Regions from separate parts of the Priestia sp. FW507-14D1A genome, predicted to be linked through region 3. Evidence: predicted binding sites of a transcription regulator. Region 3 holds the regulator's gene; each other region holds the start of a gene.
The links. The regulator LexA, encoded in region 3, represses DNA repair genes until DNA is damaged. The targets are predictions, from matches to a motif close to CGAACATATGTTCG.
Positions count from the first base shown of each region.

Region 1: AC3WJG_RS18260 (YolD-like family protein) is a predicted target of LexA. The motif match lies at 1,434-1,447, and genes of this name have one in related genera.
Region 2: uvrB (excinuclease ABC subunit UvrB) is a predicted target of LexA. The motif match lies at 2,390-2,403, and genes of this name have one in related genera.

Region 1 is NZ_JBYSWQ010000005.1:131,565-137,417, forward strand. Features, by position in the region: gene AC3WJG_RS18250 (ketoacyl-ACP synthase III) at 1-240, shown strand, start outside; gene AC3WJG_RS18255 (YitT family protein) at 390-1,229, opposite strand; gene AC3WJG_RS18260 (YolD-like family protein) at 1,478-1,831, shown strand; gene AC3WJG_RS18265 (hypothetical protein) at 1,954-2,094, shown strand; gene AC3WJG_RS18270 (DeoR/GlpR family DNA-binding transcription regulator) at 2,476-3,228, shown strand; gene pfkB (1-phosphofructokinase) at 3,225-4,139, shown strand; gene AC3WJG_RS18280 (PTS fructose transporter subunit IIABC) at 4,152-5,853, shown strand, end outside.
Region 2 is NZ_JBYSWQ010000004.1:217,447-223,299, reverse strand. Features, by position in the region: gene uvrA (excinuclease ABC subunit UvrA) at 1-336, opposite strand, end outside; gene uvrB (excinuclease ABC subunit UvrB) at 343-2,322, opposite strand; gene AC3WJG_RS16735 (sigma-54 interaction domain-containing protein) at 2,658-4,319, shown strand; gene pruA (L-glutamate gamma-semialdehyde dehydrogenase) at 4,386-5,853, opposite strand, start outside.
Region 3 is NZ_JBYSWQ010000001.1:766,360-772,212, reverse strand. Features, by position in the region: gene AC3WJG_RS04480 (glycosyltransferase family 2 protein) at 1-243, opposite strand, end outside; gene AC3WJG_RS04475 (GtrA family protein) at 240-632, opposite strand; gene AC3WJG_RS04470 (ArnT family glycosyltransferase) at 653-2,158, opposite strand; gene AC3WJG_RS04465 (hypothetical protein) at 2,375-3,820, opposite strand; gene lexA (transcriptional repressor LexA) at 4,032-4,649, opposite strand; gene yneA (cell division suppressor protein YneA) at 4,796-5,125, shown strand; gene AC3WJG_RS04450 (YneB family resolvase-like protein) at 5,179-5,847, shown strand.

The DNA.
Region 1 (5,853 bases), on a different contig from region 3:
AGTGCAAACCTTCGAATGATTGAAGCTATTTGTGCTAAAACAGGTGTTTCAATGGATAAAACGTTAACGAGTGTGCAATACTGCGGAAATACGTCTTCCGCTTCTATTCCGCTTGCTTTAAACGAAGGAATAATGACAGGAAAAGTACAGGATAATGACCTCCTTATTCTCTATGGGTTTGGAGGAGGATTAACGCACTGCGGTCTGTTAATTAAATGGACGTGTAAAGAAAAAAGCTAAAAGGCATCGCCTTTTAGCTTTTTAGATTTTCACTACAGAGCTTTTTATTGTCGTTACAAGAGAGTTTATTCTTTTTATAACGGCAGGTTTACTGTATTTTCAGCGCAAACATATATAATAGAAAAAAACCGCTTTTTTACAGCGGGTTTTCAGCCGGCTTTTGGAATAGTAAAACCTACTCCAAAGACGTCGCGCACATCGTGTACGACCACAAAAGCTTGTTCGTCGACTTTATGAATAATACGCTTTAATTCTAGCAGTTCTTGTTTGTTCACAACTACGTACAATACGTCTTTTGCTTCTTTTGTATAGCTTCCATGAGCGGAAAAGACAGTGACGCCGCGCTGCATCTTTTTATTGACTTGTTCGGCTACTTCAGCTGAACGGTGTGAAATAATAGTGATTGCTTTGCGAGGGTTGAGTCCTTCAATGATATAATCAAGCACTTTCGTTCCGATGTAAAGAGAAATAATCGTATACATCGTCTTTTCTCCACCGATGACAAAATAAGCGCTTGCTACCACTAATAAATCAATTGCCAGCATCGTTTTGCTAATATTCCAGTCTAGATATTGATTAGCTAAGCGGGCAATAACTGCAGAGCCTCCGGAAGTTCCGCCGCCTCTAAACACAAGTCCGAGTCCTACCCCAGCTAAAATACCAGCAAAAATAGCCCCCAGTAGCGTATCGTCAAGAGGATTTCCCAGTCCTTCAGTTATATGTAGGAATAGAGACGTGAAAATAATACATATAATTGTGTAAACAATCACACGTTTATGAAGCAATTTGTATCCGATTAGTACCAGCAAACCGTTTAATATAAAGTTTGTGATACCCGGAGACCAGCCTAATACATAATAGGTAATCATTGTTACACCGGTTACGCCGCCTTCTGCTAATTCATTTGGAATAGCAAAGTAATTAATGGCCAGTGCGAAAATGAGGCTCCCTAGAATAATGAGGATAATTTCTTTTATTTTATTAATCATGAACGTTACCTCCAATCATCAAAAACTCCGAAAACACAGTCATGACAATGTATTATACCAACTCTAGAGACCGAATTAAAGATGGGATATTATTATTTTTTTAAAAATCAGTTTCTGCTATTAACATAAAATCTTTTGACAGTTTTTATGGAGTATGAAAAAATGAATTGTTTGCTTTTATTTTGATTAAAAAGTTTTGCAATGAGAATGTTCGTTCGGTAAAATAGAAGCAAGAGTCAAGGGGGAGAATGAACGTGTATCAAGATGAATTAAAACAGTATGCGAAGTTAGTAATGCCCGAGCATTTAGAGAAAATGAAGAAAATGTACAGTCCCGATGGGCATAAGCAGTCCTTAGGGTTGAAAAAAGAAAAGATTGAGCATATTGAAAATGTCATTATGAACAGTTACTCGGAGCATCATCCAGTAACGCTTCACGTCTATGAAGCAGGACATATTCAAAGGTATGAACGAGTGACGATTGATAAAGTCTCGCTGCAGTCGAATATGCTGATGGTTACAGGCCCTTGTTATACATATTCGATTCGAGCGGATGCAGTAATTGAAGCAGATGTATGGAAAGATGAAAGCTACTCTAGCTAAGAGTAGCTTTTTTGTTCGTTTTGTATCTTTTTTTTAACGCATGCATACAATACATAAAAGCATATTCTGCGAGTAGTAACTTCTAGCTACTAGGAAATTTTAATTAAAGAAGGGATCATTGTATGCAAAATGAAAAAACTCAAGTAAGAGAGATCGAATTAACGCAGTTCATTAAGAAAAGACTCGTTCGTTTTATCTCAAGTTTAGCTATTTCTTCTGCCCTTGCTTCCATATTATATATGCTTCTATTTTTATTTAAATGATGGGTCACTTTGAGTTGTCCAAAAAGGTGGACAACTTTTTTGGTGTGTAGGCTTTTACGAAATCAGGACAAGCTATGGCTGATTCAGTCAGAAAAATTCAATCGGTCAAGAAATAGTCAAAAACAGTCATAGCTAATTGAGTAGAAAAAAACCTTTACATATAATGAGAAAAGTAGACAAATTCTTGAATTACCAGCATATTTCCTTTTGTGTTAACTATTATTAAACCAAATGCAAATTTAACTATTCGTTCAAAAAACTTTATTTTGTAATTAAAAAAATGAATGTTTTTGATTTTTTATGATTGATTTTGAATGTAAACCGTGATAAAGTAAGTACATGAAATAAATGAAAACGCTTTTTTGAAAAAGGAGCTAGAACATGTTAACGCCGGAGAGACATCAACTAATCTTAAAACTTTTAAAAGAGAAAGAACTTGTAAAAGTACAAGAGTTTATCGAAGTTACAGGCGCTTCGGAATCCACCATTAGAAGAGACTTAAGTCAACTAGAAGAAGAGCAAATGCTCAAACGTGTTCACGGTGGCGCTTCGCTTATTCGCAGTAAACGAATCGAACTGAGCGTTATCGAAAAATCTGCTAAAAATGTTCAAGATAAACGAAATATTGCAGAGTATGCGGCTTCCATTATAAATGAAGGTGACTGTATTTTTTTAGATGCAGGAACTACAACATATGAAATGATTCCTTTTTTAAAGCAAAAAGATGTAGTAGTCGTGACAAATGGTTTAATGCATTTAAACCCGATGCTAGAACAAGGTATTACCCTCTATTTAATTGGGGGATCTGTTAAACATAAAACGGGCGCTTTAATTGGCAATGGAGCTCTTTTAAGTCTTGAGCAATATCGTTTTGATAAGTGCTTTATGGGAGCGAATGGGATTCATCATCAATATGGATATACAACTCCTGACCCAGAAGAAGCATTGATCAAGCAAACGGCAATGAAGCTGTCTAGAGAATCGTATATTTTATCAGATTCCACTAAGTTTTTTGAAACAAGCTTTGCGAAAATAGCCGATTTACATGAAGCAAAAATTATAACAAATGACGTACCTAGCGATGTACTTATACAGTATGCAAACAAAACAGACATAAAGGTTGTGAAATCATGATTTATACATGTACGTTGAACCCATCCGTTGATTACGTAGTACATGTTTCAGCATTCGAAGAAGGCGGGCTTAACCGTACAACGAATGAAGCCAAGTTTCCAGGAGGAAAAGGCATTAACGTCTCTCGCGTTTTAAAGCGATTAGGTGTTGATAATAAAGCCCTCGGTTTTGTAGCCGGCTTTACAGGAACCTATATCGAAGACTACTTAAAAGCGGAGAATATCGAAACAGCTTTTACAAGAGTTGAGGGAGATACCCGTATTAACGTAAAGTTAAAAACAGAAAAAGAAACAGAAATTAACGGTCAAGGACCTGCTATTACAGACGAAGCGCTTCAGTCTTTATTGACTCAAGTAAAACAAATGACTGAAGGCGATATCTTCGTATTAGCGGGGAGTATACCGAAAACGCTTCCAAGTTCTGTGTATGAAACGTTAACTGAACTAGCAGCAGCGAACGGAGTAAAAGTTGTAGTAGATGCAAGTGGAAAAACTTTGCTAGACGTCGTGTCTCACAAGCCGTTTTTTATCAAACCGAACCATCATGAACTTGCAGAATTGTTTGATGTAGAAGTAAACAGTGCAGAAGATGCGCTAGTATACGGTAAGAAGCTCGTGGAACAAGGAGCGCAAAACGTTGTTGTGTCTATGGCAGGTGATGGAGCACTGCTTATTAACGAAAGCGGTGTCTACAGTGCCACAGTCCCTAAAGGAACGGTAAAAAATTCTGTTGGAGCTGGCGATTCACTTGTAGCTGGATTTATTGCTTCTTATGTAAAACAAGGGGATTTATTAGAAGCTTTTCAAACAGGAGTAGCTTCAGGAAGTGCCACAGCATTCTCACTTGAATTATGTACAGCAGAAGATGTAAAGACGCTTCGTGAACAAGTGTCAATCACAAAGGTAGAGTAGGGGGAAACGAGAATGAGAATTACTGAATTATTAAAAAAAGATACAATCATTCTTGATTTAAAAAGCACGTCAAAAGCTGATGTTATTGATGAATTAGTTGGAAAATTAGACGAAGCTGGTCGCTTAAGCGACCGAGCTGGCTATAAAGAAGCAATTTTAAATCGTGAATCTCAAAGTACAACGGGAATTGGAGAAGGCATTGCCATTCCGCATGCGAAAACAAGCTCGGTAAAAACACCGGCCATTGCATTTGGACGCTCAACAGAAGGTATCGATTATGAATCATTAGACGGACAGCCTGCACACTTATTCTTCATGATTGCAGCGAGTGAAGGCGCAAATAACGCTCACTTAGAAACACTATCTCGTTTGTCTACGTTATTAATGGACGAATCATTCCGAAAAACGTTGCTAACAGCATCATCAATTGATGAAGTCATTAAAGCAATTGATGATAAAGAAACTGAAAATGAAGCGCCGGAAGAGGAAGTAGATACAGCTTCAGATCAATTAGTGCTTGCTGTAACGGCTTGTCCAACGGGAATTGCCCACACATATATGGCAGCGGACAGCTTAAAAGCAAAAGCGAAAGACATGAATGTCACGCTAAAAGTTGAAACAAACGGTTCCAGCGGGGTTAAAAACGCGTTGACGAAGGAAGAAATTGAAAACGCTACCGCTATTATCGTTGCAGCGGACAAGCAAGTAGAAATGGAACGTTTTGCAGGTAAAAAAGTCATTCAAGTTCCAGTAGCTGAAGGAATTCGCAAGCCTGAAGAATTAATTAACCGCGCGTTAAAAGGAGACGCTCCTGTATACAGCGGCGGCGGTGGCAGCAAAGAAGGCGGAGAAAGTAAAGGATCAGAGCGTACAGGGTTTTACAAGCATCTAATGAGCGGTGTATCCGCAATGCTTCCGTTTGTTGTAGGGGGCGGGATTTTAATTGCCATTTCATTTATGTTTGGCATTCACTCAGCAGAACCGAAAGATCCGACGTATAATGCATTTGCAGCAGCATTAAAAACAATTGGCGGAGATAATGCATTCTTCTTACTAGTACCAGTACTAGCAGGGTTCATTGCAATGAGTATTGCTGATCGTCCTGGTTTAGCTCCCGGTATGGTTGCAGGTCTTTTAGCAGCTTCTGGCGGAGGCGGTTTCTTAGGTGGTTTAATCGCTGGTTTCTTAGCAGGTTATGTAGTAGTGGGGTTAAAGAAATTATTCAGCGGCCTGCCGCAAGCGCTTGATGGAATTAAGCCAGTTCTTCTTTATCCGCTATTTGGGATTTTTATCTCAGGGTTGATTATGCTTTATGTTGTAAATGAGCCAGTTAGTGCAATTAACAAAGGATTAACGCACTGGTTAAGTGGATTTGGTACAGGTAACTTAGTATTATTAGGTATTATCTTAGGCGGTATGATGGCGATTGATATGGGTGGTCCTATTAATAAAGCAGCCTTTACATTTGGTATTGCAATGATTGATGCTGGAAACTATGCACCACACGCAGCGATTATGGCAGGCGGTATGGTTCCACCATTAGGTATGGCCATTGCGACAACTTTGTTCAAAAATAAATTTACTCGCCAAGAGCGTGAAACAGGTAAAACGTGTTATGTAATGGGTCTTTCATTTATCACAGAAGGTGCGATTCCATTCGCAGCAGCTGACCCAGGCCGCGTGATTCCGGCATCGGTTATCGGTGCTGCAGTAG
Region 2 (5,853 bases), on a different contig from region 3:
AAGGCGCAAATAGTCATAGATTTCGGTCACAGTTCCGACGGTTGAACGAGGGTTTCGGCTCGTTGTTTTTTGATCGATTGAAATAGCAGGCGACAATCCTTCGATTGAATCTACATCGGGCTTATCCATTTGACCTAAAAACTGTCTTGCATATGCCGAAAGCGACTCGACATAACGTCTTTGTCCTTCTGCATAGATTGTATCGAAAGCCAAAGAAGATTTACCAGAACCTGATAACCCTGTTAATACCACTAATTTGTCTCGCGGGATTTCAATATCGATATTTTTCAAATTGTGGGCTCGTGCACCTTTTACCACGATTTTTTCCATCGCCATGTTTTATCACCCTTCCGCTTTTAATTCTAGAATCAAGTCACGAAGCTCAGCTGCGCGTTCAAAGTTAAGCGCTTTGGCTGCTTCTTTCATTTCTTGTTCCATTTCTTCTACGAGCTTTGCTTTTTCTTTTTTGTTGAGCTTATCAAATGCCGGTGCTTCTTCATACGTTTCTGTATCTTCTGCTACTACTGTTGCACGAATTGAGCCTCGAACTTCTTTTTGAATCGTTGTCGGTGTAATACCATGCTCTTCATTGTAAGCTTCTTGAATACTTCTACGACGCTTGGTCTCATTGATAGCAATATCCATGGAGTTTGTGATGCGATCTGCATACATAATGACATGTCCATTAGCATTTCGCGCAGCACGTCCGATGGTTTGAATAAGCGATCGTTCTGAACGCAAGAATCCTTCTTTATCCGCATCTAATATGGTTACTAACGAAACTTCCGGAATATCTAAACCTTCACGAAGTAAGTTAATTCCTACGAGCACATCATATTTTCCAAGCCGCAGCTCTCGGATAATTTCAATACGCTCGAGCGTCTTCACCTCAGAGTGAAGATATTGAACTTTAATGCCAATTTCTTTTAAGTAGTTCGTTAAATCCTCAGACATTTTCTTTGTTAACGTCGTAACGAGCACTCGTTCATTTCGCTTAATCCGGTCGTGAATTTCTCCAATTAAATCATCAATCTGTCCTTCAATTGGTCGAACTTCGATATTTGGATCCAATAATCCCGTTGGACGGATAATTTGTTCAATTACATCAGGTGCCTTCTCAAGTTCGTAAGGACCTGGTGTTGCAGAAACATGAACAATTTGGTTAATATGCTGTTCAAATTCATCAAATTTAAGCGGGCGGTTATCTAATGCGGACGGCAAGCGGAAACCATGGTCTACTAACACTTGTTTACGCGCTTGGTCTCCATTGTACATTCCTCTAACTTGAGGAATCGTAACGTGTGATTCATCCACAACAAGAAGGAAATCTTCCGGGAAGAAGTCCAGCAGTGTATAAGGTGTAGAACCAGCGGGACGAAGCGTTAAATGACGAGAGTAGTTCTCGATTCCCGAACAAAAGCCCATTTCTCTCATCATTTCTAGGTCGTAGCGCGTGCGCTGCTCCAAGCGCTGCGCTTCTAAAAGCTTTCCTGCTTCTTTTAGCTTCTCTAGCTGTTCTTCTAGTTCTTTTTCAATATTTTGAATGGCAACACGCATTTTTTCTTCTCTCGTGACAAAGTGAGATGCCGGGAAGATAGCTACATGTTCACGATCTCCAATAATTTCTCCTGTTAGAGCGTCAACTTCTCGAATGCGGTCAATTTCATCGCCGAAAAACTCAACGCGAATACAGTGTTCATCTCGAGATACAGGAAAAATCTCCACAACATCACCGCGAACGCGAAACGTTCCGCGCTTAAAGTCAATATCATTTCTTTCGTACTGTACATCCACTAGCGTACGAAGCAGCTGATTACGCTCTTTTTCCATTCCTACTCGAAGAGATACGACCATTTCTTTGTATTCTTCCGGAGAACCTAAACCATAAATACAGGACACGCTGGCAATAATAATGACATCTTTTCGTTCAAAGAGAGAAGAAGTTGCCGAGTGACGAAGTTTATCAATTTCATCATTAATGCTTGCATCTTTTTCAATAAATGTATCTGTTTGAGGTACATAGGCTTCAGGCTGATAGTAATCGTAGTAACTGACAAAGTATTCAACTGCATTATTAGGAAAAAACTCTTTAAACTCACTGTACAATTGACCAGCAAGCGTTTTGTTATGAGCCATAATTAGTGTCGGCTTATTTATTTCCTTAATAACATTAGACATGGTGAAGGTTTTTCCCGTTCCTGTAGCACCTAGCAAAACTTGATGCTGCTTACCTTCTTTAATTCCTTTCACGATCTTTTCAATTGCCTTTGGCTGATCACCTTGCGGTTGATATGGGGATACTAATTCAAACTGATCTTTCAAATGAAGGCCTCCGTTTCCATTTTCTTGTTTTATCTATTTTTATTACGATATGTAAAAACCGAAAACACGAACTGATATTCGTATTTTATCACTTTATAATCATAAATGAAACTAATGAGTATTAATCTTATATAGTGTTTGTTTGTTTTTATTTTTTACCCTGTTACTTTATTACCCACTAAATTCTTATACTACCCTTTTCGAAGGGAATACAACTCTTTAGATGAAAGCAATAAAAGAAAGTAAGCTGCATAATTGTTTGAAAGAGATAGGCTTTTGCGCCAATTTCTAAATTATGATACAGTATAAAAAATATGTACTGAGAGGGGTTTAGTATGGCAAGCGTTGATCAAGTTCTTATAAATAACTCCTTTATAACAGTTGAAGAATCAACTTCTTTAGCTAAAGTGAAATCTGAACTTTCAAACTATGACTTCGTTATAGTCACAGCAAGTACCTTTTATGTAATACAAAAAGATGAACGATACGTGTTAACAGGTCATGACGAGGCATCGTCCATAAAAAAAGTAATAGCGGATACAAATTGGCCTTCATCTTCTACTTCTACGTTAGCCAATTTACAAGCCAACACAAACTGGAACAGACCAGTCCTCATTCAAGCAGAAAACCAAGAAACCACAATAGGACTTGTAACACCTTCACAGTGGATTACACATTTGCATAGCCAAAATGAGATATTAGCTTCCTATTTTGATACATTGGCAGAAACCATTAATGATGCAGTGACAGCCGTCGATAATGAAGGAAATGTAATCTTGTGGAATACTGCTGCGGAACATACGTATAAGATTCAGAGAGATGATATTATGGGTAGAAAAATCGGAGAGCATTTCAAAGATGAATCCATCATTCTACATACGATTCTAAATGAAGGGCGCCCTGTACGCGGAACGTATCATCGTCCTAATGAACAAACTCACGTGCTCATCAATGCATCTCCTATTATAAGAAACAATCGAGTCATAGGTGGAGTCGCAACTGAACATGACATTACCAATATTGTAAGATTAAATGAAGAAATTGATGTGTCTCTTCTCATCCCAAAAGATAATCCATTTTCTTCTTTCGCGGGTATCAGTCCTGAAATTAAGCAAGCCGTTGACATTGCCAAAAAAGTGGCATCTACAGATATGCCTATTTTATTAACGGGAGAACCTGGTTCTGGGAAAGAAATGCTGGCTCAGGCTATCCACTACGGTGGATCCAAACATAAAGAACCTTTTTTATCTTTAAATTGCGCCACTATTCCATCGGGACTCCTGGAAATTGAGCTCTTTGGTCATCAAAAAGATGTCTTTTCAGAAGATCCAACTACCATTGCGGGAAAACTGGAGCAGGCTCACAACGGGACGTTATTTATTGAAGAAATTGATAAAATGCCTCTTGAAATTCAAGTTAAGTTTCTCCGTTACTTGGAAGAACGATCCTTTTATCACGTTGGAGGCACGGAAGAAATTCAAGTTCAAACCCGAATTGTAGCCTCTACCACGACGCCTTTGGAAGAGTTGCTAAAAGCCGGTGAATTCCATGAAAATCTTTACTATTTACTGACCGTCATCAACATTATTATTCCGCCGCTTCGAGACCATAAAGAAGACATCGAAGCATTAACACAGCAATTTGTACAGGAATTCAGCAAGAAGTATAAAAAGAAGGCTCCTTTCATTAGCTCTGAAGTTCTCGAAGCCTTTATGCAATACGATTGGCCAGGCAATATTCGCGAGCTGAGAAATACGATTGAACGAATGATTTTTCTAAGTGATCAGTCGTTGATTACCCTTACGCACCTTCCTGACAATCTGAAGGATGCAAGTTCTTTCACAGAAGTTCAAAAAGAAGAAGATTCTCTTCAAGAAGCTAGGCTAATAGAAGAGACTCTTCAAAAAACCTATGGAAACAAAAGTGCAGCAGCAGATTTGCTTGGCATTTCACGCGGCACCCTTTACAACAAAATCAAAGAATACGGACTAAACTAATCAAAAAATTCGACACGAAGCTAAAGATGCTTCGTGTCGAATTTTTTGATTTCCTATAGACTGAACTTATTTCTGTTTTCTCGCTGTCATCTTCCCTTGTGTAAATAATAGAAGATAATCATACCCTCCGGCTTTCGAGTCTGTTCCGGACATATTAAAACCGCCAAAAGGATGAACGCCAACTAATGCTCCTGTACATTTTTTGTTAATATATAAGTTACCGCAGTGCATGGTAGCTAACGCCCTTTGAATTCTCTCTTCGCTTTCAGAGAAAAAGGCTCCCGTCAAACCGTAATCAGTTTCATTGTAAATCTCAATGGCTTCTTCCCAGTTAGCTGCTTTTGTCAACGCAAGGACCGGTCCAAAAATCTCTTCTTGCATAATTCGTGCTTTTGAATCCACATCTTTGAATACTGTAGGTTCTATATAGTAGCCATTTCCGGGAGCTTTAGCTCCCCCGGCAATAAGCTTTCCTTCTTCTTTGCCAATTTCAATGTAGGCTAATACTTTTTCATACGCTTTTTGATCAATAACAGGTCCCATAGAAGGGTTGTCTTCAGGCAGTCCGACGGTTAATTCTTTTGTTAATGCGGCTACCTTTTGGGCAACCTCTTCATAAACAGATTCTACAATAATCGCTCGAGAGCCAGCGGAACACTTTTGGCCTTGAAATCCAAACGCAGATGCTACGATCGCTTGCGCTGCCCCGTCTAAGTCTGCCGTTTCATCTACTACAACGCCATCTTTTCCTCCCATTTCAGCTATGACGCGTTTCAGCCAAATTTGTCCAGACTGTACTTTTGAAGCACGTTCATAAATGCGACATCCTACTTCTCTTGATCCCGTAAAAGAAATAAAACGAGTTTGAGGATGTTCGACTAAATATTCTCCAACTTCTATGCCATCTCCAGGGATAAAATTCAGAACACCAGACGGAAGACCGACTTCCTCCATCAACTGAACAAATTTCGCAGCAATAACCGGTGCAGAATCAGCTGGCTTTAAAATAACTGCATTTCCAGATACAATTCCAGCTACAGTCGTTCCAGCCATGATGGCAAGGGGAAAATTAAAAGGTGAAATGACTACTCCTACGCCTAAAGGAATATACGTCATCTCTGTTGTTTCACCTTCTACCGGCGTTAAAGGCCGATGCTCATTCGTTTCACTTAAACGAATCATTTCTCGCGCATAAAATTCCATAAAGTCAATAGCTTCCGCGGTATCCGCATCAGCTTCTGCCCAGTTTTTCCCCACTTCATAAACGAGCATGGCAGAAAATTCATACTTTCTTTTTCTCATCAGATCTGCTGCTTTGAATAAATAATCAGCACGTTCAGCAGGCGAGACATTCTTCCATGATTGAAATGCTGCTGATGCTTCTTGCATTGCCTGCTCAGCATAAGCTTTAGTGCCACGGCTTACTCTGCCAATCACTTCATCTACTTTTCCCGGGTTCGTAGAGACAATCACTTCTTCTGTTGAGATTTTATCCTTTCCAATCGTGAGAGGATATGTTTGTCCCAGTTCTTTT
Region 3 (5,853 bases):
GCCTGCTGTTACGGCAGTTTGGTGCCCGAAATTACGAGCAAAATCAATAACTTTTACGTTAGAATCCATAGCCGCTACGTCTTTCAAGATTTCAATTGTTCGGTCGGTGCTGCCGTCATTGACGAAAATGAATTCATAGTTAATGTGGTTTTTATGCATGACCGAAAGCAAGCGATTGTAGCATTCATTAGCTACTTCTTCTTCAAAATACATAGGTACCACGATTGAAATTAGTTCTTTCATGCTTTACCTCCTATCGAGCGATGGTTTGTGTGCTTAAACGTCCATATTTTATTAAGGAAAAAATTGATAAACATTCCTATACAAGTAGACAACAGTTGTCCGATTATTGGATTAGCAGGTGTATAGTGTACAAGAAGGAATAAGCAGCTTGTATTAATTGCTAAAGTAATAAGGTTTACGATGAAAAATTGAGCTAACATCCATTTATGTACAGTTGCTTGAAACACCCACGATTTGTTCCAATAGTAGCTGTTTATAACGCCAATAAAATAAGATAGTACGTTAGCCAATATATAATTCATATCAAAATGAATGAGTGCTAAGTAACTGATAATAGTGAGCAGGGTATTCATTATACCTACAAAACCGAATTTCAGGAATTTTATCACGGTTGTATAATCCCTTCCATTTAATTTATCTCTTCACATTTTGTCTTGGGCTTATTTTTAGTAAATCGTACTATTAAATAGGATAGAATCACTGAAATACCAAATCCTTCGAGCAGCATAAAGCTTGGAAAAATAAAGAATCGATAGCGAGTTTGAATTTCAATAAGCAAGTGAATAAGAACGTATCCTATGATTAGTAATAAAAACAGTGTATATGGATATTTATCCTGCTTCCTCACGAATAAACATATAAGGCCAATAATGGAAAGAATAGTAGTTGAAACGTAAATGATTCTTTCATAACTTTGAGCAGCACTAATTAATTTCTCTTTATTAAAAGGTACATCTTCTTGAGGAGTTAATGAAATGCTCCAAAATGTAGATGCATCCGTTCCTCCCCACATATTTAGGAATTTAATGTGAAAGAGATCTAAAAGCTGCTCTTTATCTGCTACCCGTTCTTTAATTACCTCTTTTTCTGCTTCAGCTCGTTTTTCTCCAATTGGCATACCCATAAAACGACTAGCATCCTCTGAAGAATAGGAACCGCTTGTTTCGTAATTAAAGCCAATGACGAATTTCCATAAAGGATCTCTGTTACTTAAAGGATATTTAGAAATGCCGCTAGCTACAAAAGAATAGTTGATCAGCGCATTTGCAATAAAAAAAGTAACCAGTATGCCTACGAGGTTTTTTCCTATTTTCTTTCGACGAGCTTTTAACTCAGCAGCATTCTTCGTTTTAATGTAAGGTTGAAGAATTTGCAAGATGAAATAAATGAAAACAGCGACGATAATAATGGGTCCTAGAGGACGCATTAAATTTCCTAACGACAATAGAAGGCCAATATAAAGCCAGCTAAACTTGTTATGAGCAAATCTTTTTATAATAAGGTAAAAAGCTGCATAAAATAAAAAAGTAGCTAAATGCTGATTAGTTAACACTGAGCTATAGAGAATGTTCGGAATGTAGAACGCATATAGAAAAGCTGCCATTCTCCCAGCAAGTTCGTTAAATACTTTCGCGCCAATTAAATAAATAAAAATAACGGTTCCAGTGGAATAAAAAATATTTAACAATTTTAATATGAAAATATTATCTCCAAAACAGCGAATAATAACAGATTCATAGAATGAAAAGCCTAGCTGATATACCCATGTAGTAAAATAAACGCTTTGGTTAAATTCATAATTTCCTTTTGCGATATTACGCGCGGCATCTAACATGACAAGAAAGTCAGATTTTACAGGCGTTTGAACAGAAAGCATCCATGCTAGTCGAATACCTAAGGTCAAAACGATCAGTGAAATAAAAAAAACAGTTTTGTTCATGTATCTACTTGCAATAGCTATTAGAAAAATGACAAGGAAAGTGATAAAGATTCCTTCAATAATAAATGAATTACTTAAAGCCAAGCCCTTTAATTCCAATGAATTTGTCATCGCATTATAACTGCCCCATAGAGACCATGTAAGAATAATGACACATAAAAAGATCAGGCTTTTGGATAAAAATGAGTTAAGCATATTACCTCCTGCAAATTATTTCAAAGATAAGGTACAAAATTCCTACCCTATGATACCATATTTTATTATTTTGTATATATTTTTCTTATAGAGTATAATGTTAGATTGTTCTGAAATTACGACAGCGGCATAACGTTTGATAAAAGGGTAAGCCGAGTAGGAAAACGATTTTGTAATAGAAAAAGCTGTTTGCATCCATACGTATGCGAACAGCTTTTATGTTTTAAACCGATCTTTTAATAAATTCCATAGGGAACTCACTCCGAGACTAATGCTGATCAGAATTCCTGACAGAGCTACTATTAAAGCGATATATTCAAAGATAGAAAACTGCTTCATGCTATCCCAATTGATGTTTCCCTTTAGTTTGCTAATAACTAAATTCATTCCGTAAATACCGGAAAGAACCGTATAAATCGTTAAAATTAATAATAAGTAATTGTGACGTTTGGCTGCGATTTTCTCTTGATTTTGGTACAAAGTACCAAGGGTTTCTTTGACTTCTTGATAAAGAGAATTGATGTGGAAGATTTTTTTAAAGAGCTCAGAAAACTCTTGACCTTCTGTGCGAGAGCTAATTTCTAAAAATAAATATTTACCTGAAAACACGGTAATAGAGCGGATTAGTCGTTCAATACCCTCTGAATTTTTATGAAACGTGAGCTGCGAATATTCATAAGATAATTTTAGCAACACGATTTTATAGAAAAAATGTAAAAATAAATTATAGTAATGCTGGCCAAATAGATGATTCATCAAAAGCTGATCCGTTTTAGAGTCTGTCGATTTAGAAATACACGAAAACACATGGTCTGTTATGACGTAATAGGTTTCAGGAGCCCACCTTTCATACACGTGTTTAGTATTATACGTTTTAATATACTCATGATTGTGTGCAGAAATAAACGCTTTCCCGTCAGGCGTATAGCTATTTAGCTGCCCAGTACGAAATAAAGTTGTGGAATTAATTTCTTGCTCTTGATTTACCGTTACATAACTTAACACAAACATCCGTTCATCGATAAAATAAGGAAGGCTCCCAACGTGCTGTTCACGCGTGGCTTCTTTCTTGATGTGTTCGTTCAAAAATGGCGCAAGCTGTGAAAAAATATAATCTTGCACTTTGCTATAGCGATGATGTTCATAGGTAATGGTGGATCCATGCTCTTCAGCAAGCTTCGGTTCTAGTACACGAAAATGATTCATGAATTCTAAAATATCATCATAGGTGTAATGATTATGGCTCATCTCAGTGCGAATGGTCATGACGCCAATTTCAAAAGGACATAAAAAAACATCCACAGACAGCACGTTGCTAGACACGGTGGTGGAGGAAGTGTGTAACGTAATAGTATGGTCTATTTTTTTGGAAAATCGAAGCAACCCTTCTTTTTCGCACGAGTCAGGGAATAGAATGCATTCAATGTAAGGAAGAAAATATTGATCCAGGCTATCATGAGATACGTAATACTGTTCTCCGTAGTATTCTTTTTCTAAATGTTTTTTTTGAATGGAAAAAAATTCGAACAAATTTTCTTTTAGTGCATGAACAAGCTGCTCTTTATTTCTTCGGTCAAAGGAAAAAGGAAAAAGAAACATGTTCATTGCTTTGGTAGGTACAATGGTTTGAAATGGTTCTGTTTTCCTTGGTGTATTGGTCATAAACTACATCCTTCTTATGGTCGGTTGTATTTCCTTGTAAGAGTCGAGGAACTGCAGATAGAAAGTAAAAGGTGAAACAAGCTTTACAAAAACCGTTCTACCTGCCTGCGGTGATTCAACGTATCATTTATAATATGCCAATTTTTTTAGAAAACAAACGTAAAAAAACCAACTAACATCATGATTAGTTGGTTTTACATACAGTGTCTGATTAGTGAATCGTGCGATATACACCAGTTACTTTTCCTAAAATCGTTACGTGGCGAAGAATAATAGGCGCCATCGTTGAATTTTCAGGCTGTAAACGAACGAAATTTTCTTCTTTAAAGAAACGTTTTACCGTTGCTTCGTTGTCCTCGGTCATAGCGACCACAATATCTCCATTATTAGCTGTTTGCTGCTGACGTACGATTACCATATCGCCATCTAGAATACCTGCTTCAATCATACTTTCTCCCATAATTTCAAGCATAAATACATGATCATCTGGAGAAACGAATTTATCTGGAAGAGGGAAATATTCTTCCACATTTTCAACGGCTGTTATAGGAAGACCCGCTGTTACTTTACCGATAACAGGAACATTAATGACATTGCTTTTAGGGATGTTTACTTCATCTAGTTGAAGAACTTCGATTGCTCTTGGTTTTGTTGGATCTCTGCGAATTAACCCTTTGCTTTCTAAACGAGCTAAATGCCCGTGTACAGTGGAGCTAGAGGCTAATCCTACCGCTTCCCCAATCTCGCGAACAGAAGGCGGATAACCTTTTAATTTTACTTCGTGCTTAATAAAATCTAGTATGTCTTGTTGACGTTTTGATAGCTTCATATTTTTCACCTCGATTTTAGCTATTCTTTAGGTGAATTATACCACGTGATGTGTCAATATACAAACATAAGTTCGAAGAATTCCATTGACAGAAACAAATGTTCTCAATAAAATAAGAACATATATTCTGATAGGGGGATCATAATATGCAACAATTCTTACATTCTATGAAACATTACGCTATTTTTTTTGCAGCAATCGCTGCACTTACATATGTATTGACGCTGGTTTTAGGAGCGGATAAAGTAGATTTAGACAAATATTCAACGGTTACTATTACAAAAGGAGATACGCTTTGGGACTTGTCCAACAAGTATCATAATCACCATCATTTGACCACCAATGAATTTGTCAAATGGGTTGAAGACGTCAATGATTTAAACTCAGACACTGCCCAGTCTTTATCTCCTGGAGATAAATTATATATTCCTGTTTTAAAACAAAAGTTACATAATCAAGTGGCAATTGAACAGTAGTGTGTAACGGCCGTTCCTGAATATTGTTAGAAGCCGAAAAGGTCGTGATAAAAGTGGACGCCATTATTTATTGCCGTGTCAGTACGGATAAAAAAACCCAAGAAACATCTTTACAGCGCCAGCAAGAAGAATTAAAAAAACTTGCTGGTCTTCACCATCTAGACGTAAAAAAAGTCGTGATGGAAAAAGCAAGCGGATATGACGTAGACAGAGAGGGTATTTTGGATGTTCTTCATACAATGAAAGAAGAGAAGATCTCTGTGCTGCTTATTCAAGACGAAACACGATTAGGCAGAGGAAATGCCCGAATTGCGCTGCTTCATGCTTTTCATAAAGAAAATGCTACCATCTATACGATTAGTCATCAAGGTCAGCTTCAGCTTTCAGAATCTGATTCAATGGTGTTAGATATTATTAGCTTAGTGGAAGAGCATCAGCGGAAATTACATAATGCTAAAATTAGAAGAGGAATGAAAAGAGCCGTAGAAAACGGTTATCGTCCGCAGAAAAATTTAAAAAATCAAGGAGTTAACTCGGGAAGGGAAAAAAAAGAAGCGCCTATTGAAGAAATTGTCCGCCTTCGTCATAACGGCTTAACCTTTGCTGAAATTTCAGTTACGCTAAAAGGTTTTGGCTATAATATTTCAAAAGCGACGGTACATCGCCGCTATCAAGAGTACCAAGAGAGTGCTCAATCTCTTGATAAAACGAAAGAGATTTAGTAAGAT